3 regions of the Clostridium neonatale genome follow, and region 2 is predicted to be linked to each of the others. Evidence: a T-box and tRNA genes for the amino acid it is inferred to sense, from the RefSeq annotation. Region 2 holds a T-box; the other regions hold tRNA genes.
What was found. A T-box is a leader RNA that pairs with one kind of tRNA and senses whether it is charged. The one in region 2 lies ahead of argS (arginine--tRNA ligase), so its partner is inferred to be a tRNA-Arg.

Region 1 (4,673 bases), on a different contig from region 2:
AGAAGTTACTTTATAAATATAAGCTTCTTTTTCTGATTTATCTTCCTTTTTGTCTAAAAACCTTATTTTTATCCTATAGATTATATTAGCCCAAATGAGACTTAGAATAATGCAAGGATAAAAAACTATTGTTCTTAACATATTTATTTACACATCCTTAAATTATTAATTATTCCTACAGAACAGTATATTATAAATTTTAAATATTTAAAAGTATTATCCAAGGTGTGAAATGTAAATTTTTTGATAAATTTAATTTTAACTTAATAAAAAATTTAGGAAGTTATTAATAAAAGAAGGTATAATATTATAGTAAGTAAAAATTTACAGAATATAATAGGAGACTAATTGATGACAGGAATAGAAGAAGAATTTATAAGTAACAATCAAAAACATATTTTAGGATTAAGCAATGAAGAAGTTTTAAAGAGAAAAGAAGATGGTAAAGTTAATTATATTCCTAAGGCTCCGTCAAGAACCATATGGCAAATAATAAGGGCTAATTTATTTACTAGTTTTAATGCTATAAATCTTATACTTGCGGCAATAATAATTTTAGCTGGATCACCCAAAAATTCTCTGTTTGTAGGAGTTATTGTTTGTAATACACTAATTGGTGTAGCACAAGAATTGAGAGCTAAAGAAACTTTAGAGAAGTTATCAGTTGTAAGCATGGTAAAGGCTAAAGTTTTAAGAGAGGGGGAAACTAAAGAAATTCCAGCAAGTGAAATTGTTTTGGATGATATTATTTATTTAGAAAATGGCATTCAAATAATGGTTGATGCAGAAGTTGTTTATAGTAATGGATTAGAAATTGATGAATCAATGATAACTGGTGAGTCAGATTCTATTAGTAAGAAATTAAAAGATAACTTATATTCAGGAAGTTTTGTAGTTGCAGGAGAAGGATATGCTAGAGTTACAAAAATAGGAAAACAAACATATTCATCAATTCTTGCAGAAGAAGCTAAAAAGTTTAAGGTTATAAATTCAGAACTTAGAAATGCTATAAATAAGATATTTAAAATTCTTATATGGATTATAATACCTGTATCAATTTTATTAACAGTTGCTCAGCTTAAGGCTACAGGAAATGATTGGAGAAGTGCTATGATAGGAACAGTATCAGGCATAATTGGAATGATTCCTGAAGGATTAATGCTTTTAACAAGTGCTACATTTATAGTATCTATTGTAAAATTGGGTAAGCATGATACACTTGTGCAAGAACTCTGTGCAACAGAAGTTTTAGCAAGAGTAGATGTACTCTGTTTAGATAAGACCGGAACAATAACACAAGGTAATTTAAAATTAAGTGATATTAGAAATATAGGCAGTAGAAGTGATAAAGAAATTGATGAAATATTATCGGTTTTAATTCATAATTTGCCTAGTAACAATCCTACACAAAAAGCAATTTTAGATAAATATACTTCATATAACAATGAAGTGAAATGTATAAAAAAGGTTGTTTTTTCATCTAAAAGAAAATGGGGAGGAGCTAAGTTTGAAGGCTTAGGTACATGGGTCCTTGGCGCTCCAGAAATTATACTAAAAGAAAAGTACAATTTAATAAAAGGAGCAGTTGAAGAAGAAGCTAAAAAGGGAAAGAGAGTTTTACTGTTAGCAAATGTATGCAATGATGTGTTAGAAGATGAGCTTACTGGAAAGATAGAAAGTGCGGCATTGATACTAATTGAAGATATAATAAGAAAAGAAGCTCCAGAGGTATTGGCATATTTTGAAAAACAAGGTGTTGAAGTAAAGATAATATCTGGTGACAGCCCTGTAACGGTATCAGAGGTTGCAAGAAGAGCTGGAGTTAATGAATGGAAAAATTACATTGATGCAAGAGAATTACCAGATGATAATGATAAATTTAGAGAAATAGTTAGAAAAACAAAAGTATTTGGGAGAGTGACTCCACATGAAAAGAAAAGGATAGTTAAAGCGCTTCAAGAAGATGGCCATACAGTTGCTATGACTGGTGATGGCGTTAATGATGTTCTTGCTTTAAAAACATCTGACTGTGGTATAGCTATGGCTAATGGTTCAGATGCTACAAAGGCAGTAGCACAATTAGTTCTTATGAAATCCGATTTTTCGGCATTGCCAAAAGTAGTTGAAGAAGGACGCAAACAAATTCAAAACTTAGAAAGAGTATCTGAATTATTTTTATCAAAAACAATATTTTCGATATTTGTATCTGTAATTGCATCTATACTTTTAATAGAATTCCCAATAGATCCTATTCAATTATCATTGGTAGGAAGCTGTGCAATAGGAATACCAGGGTTCTTTTTAGCATTATTGCCTAGTACAGGAAAAGTAGAAAAAGGATTTTTAGAAAGAGTATTAACTGTTAGTATTCCAAATGGATTAATACTTGCAATATTTACAACAAGTACTTTTGTAATATCAAGACACATTGGATCAGATATAACTTATAGTAAAACTGCGTCATTACTGTTATTTGCAGGAATAAGTATGATGATTTTAATACGAGTTGCAAGACCTTTGACTAAATTTAAGATGGGATTGTGTATTGCGATGTTTTTTATCATGGCATTAGCATTCTTAACACCAGTAGGAAGACTTATATTCAGTTTAGAAAGATTAAAGTTAAGACACTGGATAATCTCACTTGCTGTGATATTTGGGTCAGGGCCTTTAATTACAGAATTGGTTGACATATTAAGAAGAAGAGTAAATAAAAAATATAAATTTGACATTGCTAAATAATTATAATAAACTTTATTAGGGAGTTATTTTATTAACTCTCTAATATATGTGCTCCTATAGTTAAATGGATAGAACAATCCCCTCCTAAGGGATAGATGTGGGTTCGATTCCCGCTGGGAGTACCAATATGCAAAATGAAACGGCTTAACTACAAAGGTTAAGCCGTTTTTATCTTCTAAAATACTGACATAACATATGTACTACCTGCTGCCAGCATGCAAACTATTTTAAATTTTGGATTTATCTCATGTGCAATTTTTATTGTTTTTTTACTTGCAATTAATTTCTACAAAATAATCTTCTATAAGTTTGATATCTTTAATAAATATTAGCTTGTTCAATTAATAAAATTTCACAAATTCAGCAGCTGGCTTTCTATATCCTCTAATTTTATTGCTACTCTTATCCATTTTTCCTATTGTAATCATTAAAGATGGTACTTCATTATCTGGAATACTTAATAATTGACTAATCTTATCCTTATCAAAATATATCATTGGGCATGTATCCCAGTCTTTATTTTTAGCTAATAACATAAATAGCATTGCTGACAATGATGAATTTCTTATAGCCTCATCATGCTTGAATTCTTCTCCCCAGCCTTCATAAAGACTTTTAATAGTACTAATCATTATTTCATATTCAGTTTTATCAATCATTCCAAGCATCATTGAGCCCTCGTAAATTTTATCTGCTGATAAATAGGCATTTTTATCTCCTGTAACTATTATTGCTGCTGAAGCAGTTTTGATTTTATATTGTTTAAATGATGCATAATAAACTTCCTCTAACAACTTTTTATCTTCTACAACATAGTATCTGGTATGTTGTAAATTAAAAGCAGAAGGTGCTAATGAAAGTTCTCTAAATATATCATCAAAATCTTCTCTAGGTATAGTGATATTTTCAATAAATTTATTGGCGGATCTTCTTTCTCTTACAATTTTTAAAAATTCATTCATTATCAATTCATCTCTTTCTCATTCTTATTTTTTTCATATCTAATTTTCTTTCTTCATCTCCAAAATCAAAATATGAGAACTCTCTTTGGCCTTAATTAAAATATCTTCCTCAGTTATTTCCATTCCATCTCTGTCATTTAACTCAATATTGTTTATTATAGAGCTTCCCTCGATTTGAACTAAATATGCCTGCCTTCCTTTAGTAATTTGAAAATCAATTTCTTTGCCTTTATCAAGTTCTAAAGAATAAATATTGATATCCTGATTTATTTTTATTTGTGCATCTCCATCTTTACTTGAAATCATATGAAGCCATTTGTTTTTTCTATCGGCCCAATTAAATCTATAGTCACCATAATTAGGTTTATACATTTGTTTATCTGGGAAAATCCATATCTGTAGCAATCTCAATTGATCTTTTCCTAGGTTATGCTCACTATGGTATACTCCTGTTCCAGCACTCATGTATTGAACATGACCACGATTTATTGTATTTTTATTCCCCATATTATCTCCATGTGTAAGTTCTCCATTAACTACATATGATATTATTTCCATATCTCTATGAGGGTGAGTATCAAATCCAGTATCCGGCTCAATTAAATCATCATTAATGACTCTTAAAGCTCCAAACCTTATATTATTTGGATTATAGTATTCTGCAAATGAAAAGTGAAATTTACTTTTAAGCCAACCCAGATTACTACTACCCATATTTCTACTGTCAATCTTTCTTAACATTTTGTATCCCTCCTTGATTAATATTAAAAACTCAATCGAAAATTATTGAATTATTTTATTAAAACATATAAATATTCACTTCAGAACTTAATTATGTATATCAACTTACTTTTAGTAAGTTGGTATAATTTAATTATTGCATATGCTTTATAACTAGTCAAGTATATTTAGATTTATGTCAATAATATTAGACACGACAAACTGGTATTGCGTAAGCACCTTATTTAA
Region 2 (4,673 bases):
TTGGAAGTAAGGGTGCTTCATTAACAGAACTTCAAGAAGTTATGTACAAATTAGGTGCATATAATGCAATAAATTTAGATGGTGGAAAATCAACTACAATGTACTATGATGGTGAAATAATAAATAATCCGTCAAATAGTATGGGAGAAAGACCTATTCCATCAGCGATTATTGTTAAGTAAACTTTAAGGAGAGAAGATAATGAAGATGTTTAAAAAGTTCATTGTTTGGGGAATATTATCAGTAATGTTACAATTTTCTGGACTGTATGTATTAGAGAATACTATATTTAAACACACCTCAAATATTAATTCAGAAGATCTTGATTTAAATAAAGGTAAAGCTGAAAATGTTAAAGGAACAGTACCAGGTACTGCAGAACAAATAACAATATCTTTCAATGGAAAATATCTTACATATGTAGAAAATGGCAAATTATTTGTTGAAGAAGCTAAAAGTGGTACTATACAAGAAGTTGTGACGCAAGATAATGGAGAAATAATGTATCATAAGTGGTTATCTGACAGAAATAGACTTATAATAGCTGAAAAGATAATGAAAGATGGTACAAATGTTATTCAACTTATTACATATGATCCAAAAGATAATTCTGAAATTGTAGTTAAAACAATATGTGACTATCAAGATAATATGGAAATAAATAAGATCAGTGCATCTGTTCTTACTGGTGTATACTATATTGATGTTTATAAAGGAAGTATGAAGAGTGTTCTTTATAGAATTGATAGAAATGATAAGTTGACAAGAGAAAGTATAAGAGCTGACGTTCTTGGAAATATAGAAGTAATTCCAAGAGAAGATAGATTGGTTTATGAAGATAGAATTAATAATAAGTTCTATATAACAAATCCAAGCGATAGATTAGAATTTAACTCAAATAAAAATTTGGCATTACTCGGAATAGATAAAGAAGGTGTTGTTTATATAGGTGAACTTGATGGTGAAAAAGTATCAAGTATAACTTATGGAAAACCTGAAGAAGATACTTCAACATGGAAGAAAATTGACCTGGAAGATGTAGTTAATAAAAATGATTTGTATTTTAATGAAAAAAGTGAAATATTAATAAATCATAATTTAGAGGGAAAAGTTAAAAACTTAATGACAGGAAAAGAAGTTGAATATGAAGGAAAGCTTATTGAAATAAAAGAGGACTTCATAGCAACTGTCGATAATAATGGAAATCTAAAATACATGGATTTAGAAGAAAATAAATAGTTTGATTAATGACAATAGATGAAAGCAAAATTAGTTTTTAAAATTTGCTTTCATCTATAATTTTATATATTAATTTTTATGAGGAGGAATAATGGGGAATTTTAATATTTATGATAAAGCAATAATGATACCAGCTATATTAATTGCATTTGCATTTCATGAGTTTGCACATGCGTTTGTGGCAGATAAATTAGGAGATGATACTCCACGATATGAAGGTAGACTTACTTTAAATCCAGCAAATCACATTGAACCAGTTGGATTTTTAATGATAATAATATTCGGATTTGGATGGGCAAAACCAGTCAGGACTAATCCATCAGCATATAGAAATTATTATAGAGATGACTTCTGGGTTAGTATTGCAGGGCCGATTGCTAATTTTCTAACAAGTATACTTTTTACGATTATTTTTGCATTCTTTTTAAAATATGTGGATATAAATATGTCACAAAACAGTGCTATTAATGTTTTTTATGATATGATAAATGAAGTGATAACTCTTAATGTTCTTCTTGGATTTTTTAATTTGTTGCCTATACCTGGATTTGATGGATTTCATGCTTTAAAAGATCTTTTTAGAGGAGGGCTAAATAATATTGAAGAGAAGTTATGGCAGATTAGACCACTATTATTGATTGGAGCAGTATATTTTGCGGGAAATATTATATCAGCACCTGCAAATTTAGTCATAAGATGGTTATCTAATATTGTAAATCTTATAGTATTTAGTTGACAAATTTTAATTATATTCGTATAATGTATGAAGATTAATATAGAAAAATTCTAAGAAAAGAAGAGTACTTTATTTGATGTCTTAAGCGAGTAGGAGCTATGGTGGAAGTCCTATAGAATAGAATAAAGGAAGAGAGCCTTTGAGAAATCATTTGGTAAAGTTATATTAAATGATCGCAGATAAACATGCGTTAAATGTTGAGTGGTATTTTACGTAAGGTAAAATACAATGAGAGTGGTACCGCGATTTAATCGTCTCTTTGTTTATAAGAGATGATTTTTTTATATAAAAAATTAAAAATATAATCACATAGAACATTATACAAAAATCAGAAAGGAATTATTTTAGTTTAGCATTGTTAAGTATTAGATAATAAAAATAGAAAATCACATAGTGATTTTATCCTAAACTGTGAATTGTGCATTGTGAATTGTGAATTGTTTAAGGAGGATTTTATGGATTATAAAGCTAAAGTTTCAGAACTTATAAAAAATCATGTTGACTTAGATAGTGAAACAATAGAAAAATTAATAGAAATACCACCAAAGCCAGAAATGGGTGATTATGCATTCCCATGTTTCCAATTATCAAAGGTTATGAGAAAAGCTCCTAATATGATAGCAGAAGAATTAAAGAATGCTATGTCTACGGATGGCTTTGAAAGAATAGAAAATTTAGGACCATATTTAAACTTTTTTGTAGATAAAGGTGTATTTGCAAAAAATACAATTGAAAAAGTGTTACAAGAAGGTGATAGTTATGGTTCATCTAATGTGGGAGAAGGAAAAACAGTATGTGTTGAATATTCTTCACCTAATATAGCTAAGCCATTCCATGTAGGTCATTTATTTACTACAGCAATTGGTAACTCTTTATATAAGATGTTTAAGAAAGAAGGATATAACACAGTAGGATTAAACCATTTAGGAGACTGGGGAACACAATTTGGTAAGCTTATATCAGCATATGACAGATGGGTTGATGAAGAGGCTTTAGAAGAGGCCCCTATAGATGAACTATTAAGAATATATGTTAAATTCCATGAAGAAGCAGAAAAAGACCCAAGTTTGGAAGATGAAGCAAGAGCAAACTTTAAAGCTTTAGAAGATGGAGAAGAAAGAGTAACTAAACTTTGGACTAGATTTAGAGAGTTAAGCTTAAAAGAATTCCAAAGAGTATATGATATATTAGGTGTTAAATTTGATTCATTAAATGGAGAAGCATTCTACAATGATAAAATGGATGCCGTTGTTAAAGAATTAAAAGAAAAGAAATTACTTGTAGAAAGTAATGGAGCACAAGTTGTTATGCTTGAAGATTATAATATGCCTCCATGCATAGTTTTAAAAGCTGATGGTGCTTCAATATATGCAACAAGAGACTTAGCAGCTGCTATGTACAGAAAGAAGACTTATGATTTCTATAAATGTGTATATGTAGTTGGTACTCCGCAAGCACTTCATTTTAAACAAGTATTTAAAGTGTTAGATCTTGCAGGTCATGAATGGGCAAAAGACTGTGTTCATGTAGGCTTTGGATTAGTTAAGTTTGCAGATAGAAAGCTTTCAACTAGAAATGGTTCAATAGTTTTACTTGATGATTTATTAAGAGAAGCCGTAGAAAAGACTGTGGAAGTTATCAATGAAAAGAATCCAGATCTTGAAAATAAAGAGGAAGTTGCTAAGAAAATCGGTGTTGGAGCTGTTGTATTCACTTATCTTAAGAATTCAAGAGAAAAAGATATTGTATTTGACTGGAAGGAAATTTTATCATTTGAAGGTGAAACAGGTCCATATGTACAATATTCATATGCTAGAGGAAACAGCATAATTAATAGAGCAGGTGAAACAAAAGGAACTGTAGATTATAGCAAGTTAAGTTCAAAAGAAGAATTTGAATTAGTTAAGAGTATTGCTAATTTCAATAATATGATAGCATTGGCATTAGAAAAGTTAGAGCCATCTATATTAACTAGATATGTTATTGAAGTGGCAAAAGGATTCAATAAATTCTACAATGCACATTCAGTATTAAATTTAGAAGATGAGGATTTAAAGGCTACAAGATTAGCTTTAGTTAAAGCAAGCTTACAAGTAATTAAAAATGGATTAGAATTACTAGGTATAGATGTGGTTGAAAAAATGTAATATATAACAAAGAGGTTATGCATATTTTATGTATAACCTCTTTGCTATACATTAGATAGTAATTTTATGATTTGCATGATTATGTATATTCTTATGGATAAACTTAATATGGATTCTTGGGGATATTATACATATTTAATTATATGTACAAATGTTTTAAATAAATGTTGTTATGTCTACAATTTGATTATTATAAATGATATGTAATTACATAAAAGTGGATATTTTTAGGAAAATGATAACAACATTATTTTAATACATATTTATACGCGTTAAATAATTGATTTATGATGATTGTTATTTCGAATATTTAGGAGATTTTAAAGACGAATTATTATGTAATCTGGTTTTGCTATATTAATATAATATTAGAAAATAATGATTTAAAGTCTTATTAGAGGATATAATTATAACATTAGAAGCAATTGCACAATAAAGAAAATCATTAATAAAAAATTAATAATTATATAGCAAACCAAATAAATCATGTGTGATATAATAACATAAATCGATTTTTATTATATTATGAAAGGAATGAAGAATAGAGAAGT
Region 3 (4,673 bases), on a different contig from region 2:
ATATAAAAAGTTACTTGATGAATTTATATTACCAAGTAACTTTTTATATTTAATATATCATTTATCTTTCTTTTTTATGAAATAATCTATAATTAATGATAAGGCGCCATCTCCAGTTACGTTTGTAGCAGTACCAAAACTGTCTTGAGCCGAGTGTAATGCTATCATTATTGGTTTTTCTAAGTTTCCGAATCCCAACATACCTTCAAGTAATCCAAGTGCAGCCATAACCCCACCACCAGGAACACCAGGTGCAGCTACCATAGTTATACCTAGCATTAGGATGAATGGCATCATAGTTGAAAATGTAGGAGATTGACCTTTCATTAACATTACTCCAATAGAAGTTAGAACAATGGTTATTGTATCTCCAGCTAGATGAATTGTTGCACATAAAGGTACAACTAAATCAGCCACCTCTTCAGACACTTCATTTTCCTTTACACAGTTTAATGTAACAGGAATAGTTGCAGCTGATGATTGCGTACCAACAGCAGTTAGATATGCTGGCAGCATATTTCTTAATAATTTAAAAGTATTCTTTTTATTTAAAAATCCAGCTAATGAGTACTGAAATATTAAATAAAATGTTTGTAGTGAAAATAGTATTAAATATACATAGCCGAAAGATTTTATTGTTGTAAATATTTCACCAGTTAAAGATAGCTTTGAGAATATTGCTCCTATGTATATTGGTACTAATGGAATGATTATTTTCGAAATAATCATGGAAACTATTAAACTAAACTCTTCAAAGCCTTTTAATAAGCTACTATTTTTTACTTGCGATAAACCAATGCCAAATATAAAAGCAAAAACTAAAGCAGACATTATATCTAATATTGCAGGAATATCTATTATGAAATAAGGATCAACATTTAAAGATGAATTTGAAGCTAAAGTGGCTTCTGATATTAGTTTTGGTAAAAAAGTTATTCCTAGAAAATAGGCTATAGTTCCAGCTATTATTGTTGAAATGTATGCTAAAATAGTTGTTCCAATTAATGCTTTTCCTGATTTTTTCCCAAGAGTTGCTATTCCAGGAACTATGAAAGCTATAATTATAAAAGGTATTACAAATGATAAGAAATTTCCAAATAGAGAACTAAATGTTGAAAGAACTCTTATGGGAAAAGTAATTTCTATTTGCTTACAAGCAAGTCCTAAGATAATTCCTAAAATTAAAGCAAAAAATATACGTTTGATTAATGAAAAATTGTTCATAAATATACTCCTATAGATTTGTGTCTACAATTAAAAAACATTTGTGTTTTTTACAAATACAAATATAGCATTCAATTAAGATAACGTCAATAATATTGTTTAAAATAATATAATTTTGCAGAAAAAAAGAAAATAATATATAAAATCATGATAGTTGATTTTTATGGTAAAAAATGGTATTATAACTTTGTGGTATAAAATATAGATAGGTGGAGAGAATTTATGGTTTCAACGAGCATTAGTAAAGTCAGAGAATTTGATAATATGGTTAATTATGATAAAAAAGAATTATATAAATTAAATAAAGATGAGTTAATTAAAGAGATATTAAAATTAAAAGAAGAAAAACAAATACAGGAAGATTTTTTGTTAAATATTTCTCATGATTTGAGATCACCGTTAAATGTAATACTGAGTGCTATGCAATGTTATGATGATGTAAAATGTAATGATCATTTAAATATAATAAAAAGAAATTGCTATAAAATGCTTAAGTTAGTTAATAACTTAATAGATACTACAAAGCTTTGTAAAAAATATTATAATTTAAATTTAATAAATATGGACATAATATCATTGATAGAAGGAGATATAGAGTTAATAGACAAATATGCAAAACAAAAAAATATATCTCTTGTTTTTGATACAAATGTTGAAGAATGCGTAATGGCTATAGATGCCGATGCAGTAGATAGAATAATTACTAACTTATTATCTAATTCAATAAAATTTTCACCAGAAGATAGTAATATTTATATAAATGCATGGTGTGGAAAAAATAAAATAAGTTTATCAATTAAAGATCAAGGTATAGGAATACCGCTAAATGATCAAAAAAATATATTCAATAGATTTATCCAATCCAGTAATAATAAAAATAGTGAACATAAAGGTAGTGGAATCGGATTAGATTTGGTGAGATATTTAACAGAAGCTCATAATGGTAATGTAAGATTAATAAGTGAAGAAAACAAAGGGTGTGAATTTATTCTGGAAATTCCAATAAGAAAAGCAGAAGAGGCAAAATCTAAAATTAAAGAAATGGAATCTATAAAAAAGGTAGATGTATTAGAAATAGAATTTTCTGATATATATTTATAAAATAAATATAAATATATTATTATAAGATTACTATAATCCTTGATTATTATGGTAGCTTGTGATAATATATTTTTGTTAATAAAATATATGGAGCGTTAGTTAAACGGATATAACTTACCGCTACGGACGGTACATTGAGGGTTCGATTCCTTCACGCTCTGCCATTTTAAAGATTTAGCTTAAATAAAAGCTAAATCTTTTTTTATTAAATAAATTACATAAATATTATAAAAATGGATAATTTAATAATAGGTAATTCGAAATATAGAAATGGTGTAAGTATTATGAGAAGAATATTAATTAACTTATTTGACATACATAACGAAAATGGTTTAATAGCAATAGATAAATTTAAACCTGACAAAGTTATTTACTTAATAGATGATACGAAAGATGATTTGTATGAACAAACCTATGAATGTTGCAAAAGAATGTTTAATAATGTGATATTTGAAAGCTTTAGAATTAGAAATGGTGATATTAGTGGTATAAATGAATTAATAAATAGCATTAATGATGAAATTATTGTTAATATAACTGGAGGAGATCGTATAAATTCTTTAATATTGCTTAATATAGCATTATTTAAGAAATGTAATATTATATATATTGATATATTGACTAAAACAATTTATAGATTTGGAGATAATTTATCAAAAACTAATGAAGAAATTAGTGATTTTTATATTGGTGATATTTTAAAAACGAGTGGATCAGAAATTATAATGGATTCTACAGAATTAAGCAATGATAAGAATGTTATATGCATAACAAAAAGGATATATGAGAACCTAGATGTTTGGTATAAATATAAAAAAGTATTATATAATACGCAGGCATTTATACATGATTATTTTAATGATACTAAGATAACAGTAGATTTAAAGTATTTAAATAGAGAAGAAATAAAGATACTAAGGATTTGCCTGGATTATTTATATAAATTGGAATCTATAAAGTATGAAGAAAATAAAAATATCATAGAAGTATCTTTTTTAAATAAATATATTAAGGGATTTATATTTAAAAGCGGAACATGGTTGGAGGTTTTAACCAATATAGTTATAAACGAAATAAGAGAAATTGATGAAGTAAAAAGTGGAGTGACATTTTTATGGAAAGATCAGAATGGAAAAATTAAAAATGAACTAGATATATTAGCTGTTAAAGATTCAGTGCTTATATGTATATCATGTAAGGATAGTGAAAAATATGATGAAAATGCATTAAATGAGTTAGAAGTGTATAGTAAAAGAATTGGAGGGAAAAATACTAAGAAAATATTAGTAGCAACAAAGCCTCCTTGTAAGAAATGCGTTTATGAAAGAGCAAAGGCTATGGGAATAAATCTGGTTATTGTTAATTCAGATATAAATATATTTAGAAAAAATTTAAGTAATATAATTAATGATAGAAACTGAACTTATATTTAAAATTGATATATTAAATATAATTGAAAATTCGAAGATGAAATAATAAAAATAAGCTCATTCTTATAATAAAACTGTTTATTATAAGAATGAGCTTATATACATTGCATATTTTTTTAAGTTTACAATTTATTAGACTTATATCCTATTGTTTCTCCAAAAGAGACCTTGCTTTCAAATCCGAGATTAGATTGCTGCAAAATATCAGCATCTATATTAACAGTATCTTTTTTAAAAAATAGTATAATAGTTGATCCACCAAATTTGAAGTATCCTTTCTCATCACCTTTATTAACTTTAGTATCAGGCGTATATGTTTGAATTATTGATCCTACGCATGTGGCCCCTACCTCAATCATAAGGACTTCATCAAAATTATCTGATTTAAATAAAGTCCATTCTCTTTTATTCTCACAGAATATGTTTGAAATATTTTTGAGGGCAATTGGGTTAACTGAGTAATAAAAACCATTAATAAAATGACTTTCAGTAGGAATTCCTGAATCTATAAAATGAAATCTATGATAATCTGTAGGCGCTAATCTAAGTATTAAACATACACCATTTTCATAATTACTAGCAATATTATCATTATTTATTAGCTTTCTTAAGCTATATGTTATATTTTTTACTTGTACAAGATTATCAATGGAAATATTAGTATAACAAGTAAGTCTTCCATCTCCAGGTGATATTAATGCATTTAGGTCAAAATTTATTTCTCTTGCAGAAGAAGTTAACTTACGTGCAAAAAAGTCATTAAATGAATTGAATTCATTAGCTTTTTTTAATGATAAATTTATATCAATATTATAATCCTTGATAAAGGCATTTATTTTATTAGAGCTTAGCTTAGTATCACAGTATAAACCATATAATTTAGAAAATAATTTTTTTTTCAAAAAAATCTCAGTTAGA

Region 1: it encodes a tRNA-Arg, which carries the amino acid that the T-box ahead of argS (arginine--tRNA ligase) is inferred to sense. The anticodon was not compared.
Region 3: it encodes a tRNA-Arg, which carries the amino acid that the T-box ahead of argS (arginine--tRNA ligase) is inferred to sense. The anticodon was not compared.

Annotation. Positions count from the first base shown of each region.
Region 1 covers NZ_UICR01000003.1:447,361-452,033, reverse strand. Annotated here, with positions in the region: gene CNEONATNEC86_RS20205 (lysophospholipid acyltransferase family protein) at 1-141, opposite strand, end outside; gene CNEONATNEC86_RS20200 (HAD-IC family P-type ATPase) at 352-2,742, shown strand; tRNA gene CNEONATNEC86_RS20195 (tRNA-Arg) at 2,793-2,867, shown strand; gene CNEONATNEC86_RS20190 (nitroreductase family protein) at 3,084-3,704, opposite strand; gene CNEONATNEC86_RS20185 (pirin family protein) at 3,744-4,445, opposite strand.
Region 2 covers NZ_UICR01000002.1:860,697-865,369, reverse strand. Annotated here, with positions in the region: gene CNEONATNEC86_RS15570 (phosphodiester glycosidase family protein) at 1-182, shown strand, start outside; gene CNEONATNEC86_RS15565 (hypothetical protein) at 202-1,239, shown strand; gene CNEONATNEC86_RS15560 (site-2 protease family protein) at 1,331-1,975, shown strand; T-box leader at 2,019-2,237, shown strand; gene argS (arginine--tRNA ligase) at 2,431-4,122, shown strand; gene CNEONATNEC86_RS15550 (AI-2E family transporter) at 4,672-4,673, shown strand, end outside.
Region 3 covers NZ_UICR01000001.1:24,148-28,820, forward strand. Annotated here, with positions in the region: gene CNEONATNEC86_RS00110 (dicarboxylate/amino acid:cation symporter) at 58-1,224, opposite strand; gene CNEONATNEC86_RS00115 (sensor histidine kinase) at 1,447-2,325, shown strand; tRNA gene CNEONATNEC86_RS00120 (tRNA-Arg) at 2,415-2,489, shown strand; gene CNEONATNEC86_RS00125 (Card1-like endonuclease domain-containing protein) at 2,610-3,746, shown strand; gene CNEONATNEC86_RS00130 (phosphatidylserine decarboxylase) at 3,878-4,673, opposite strand, start outside.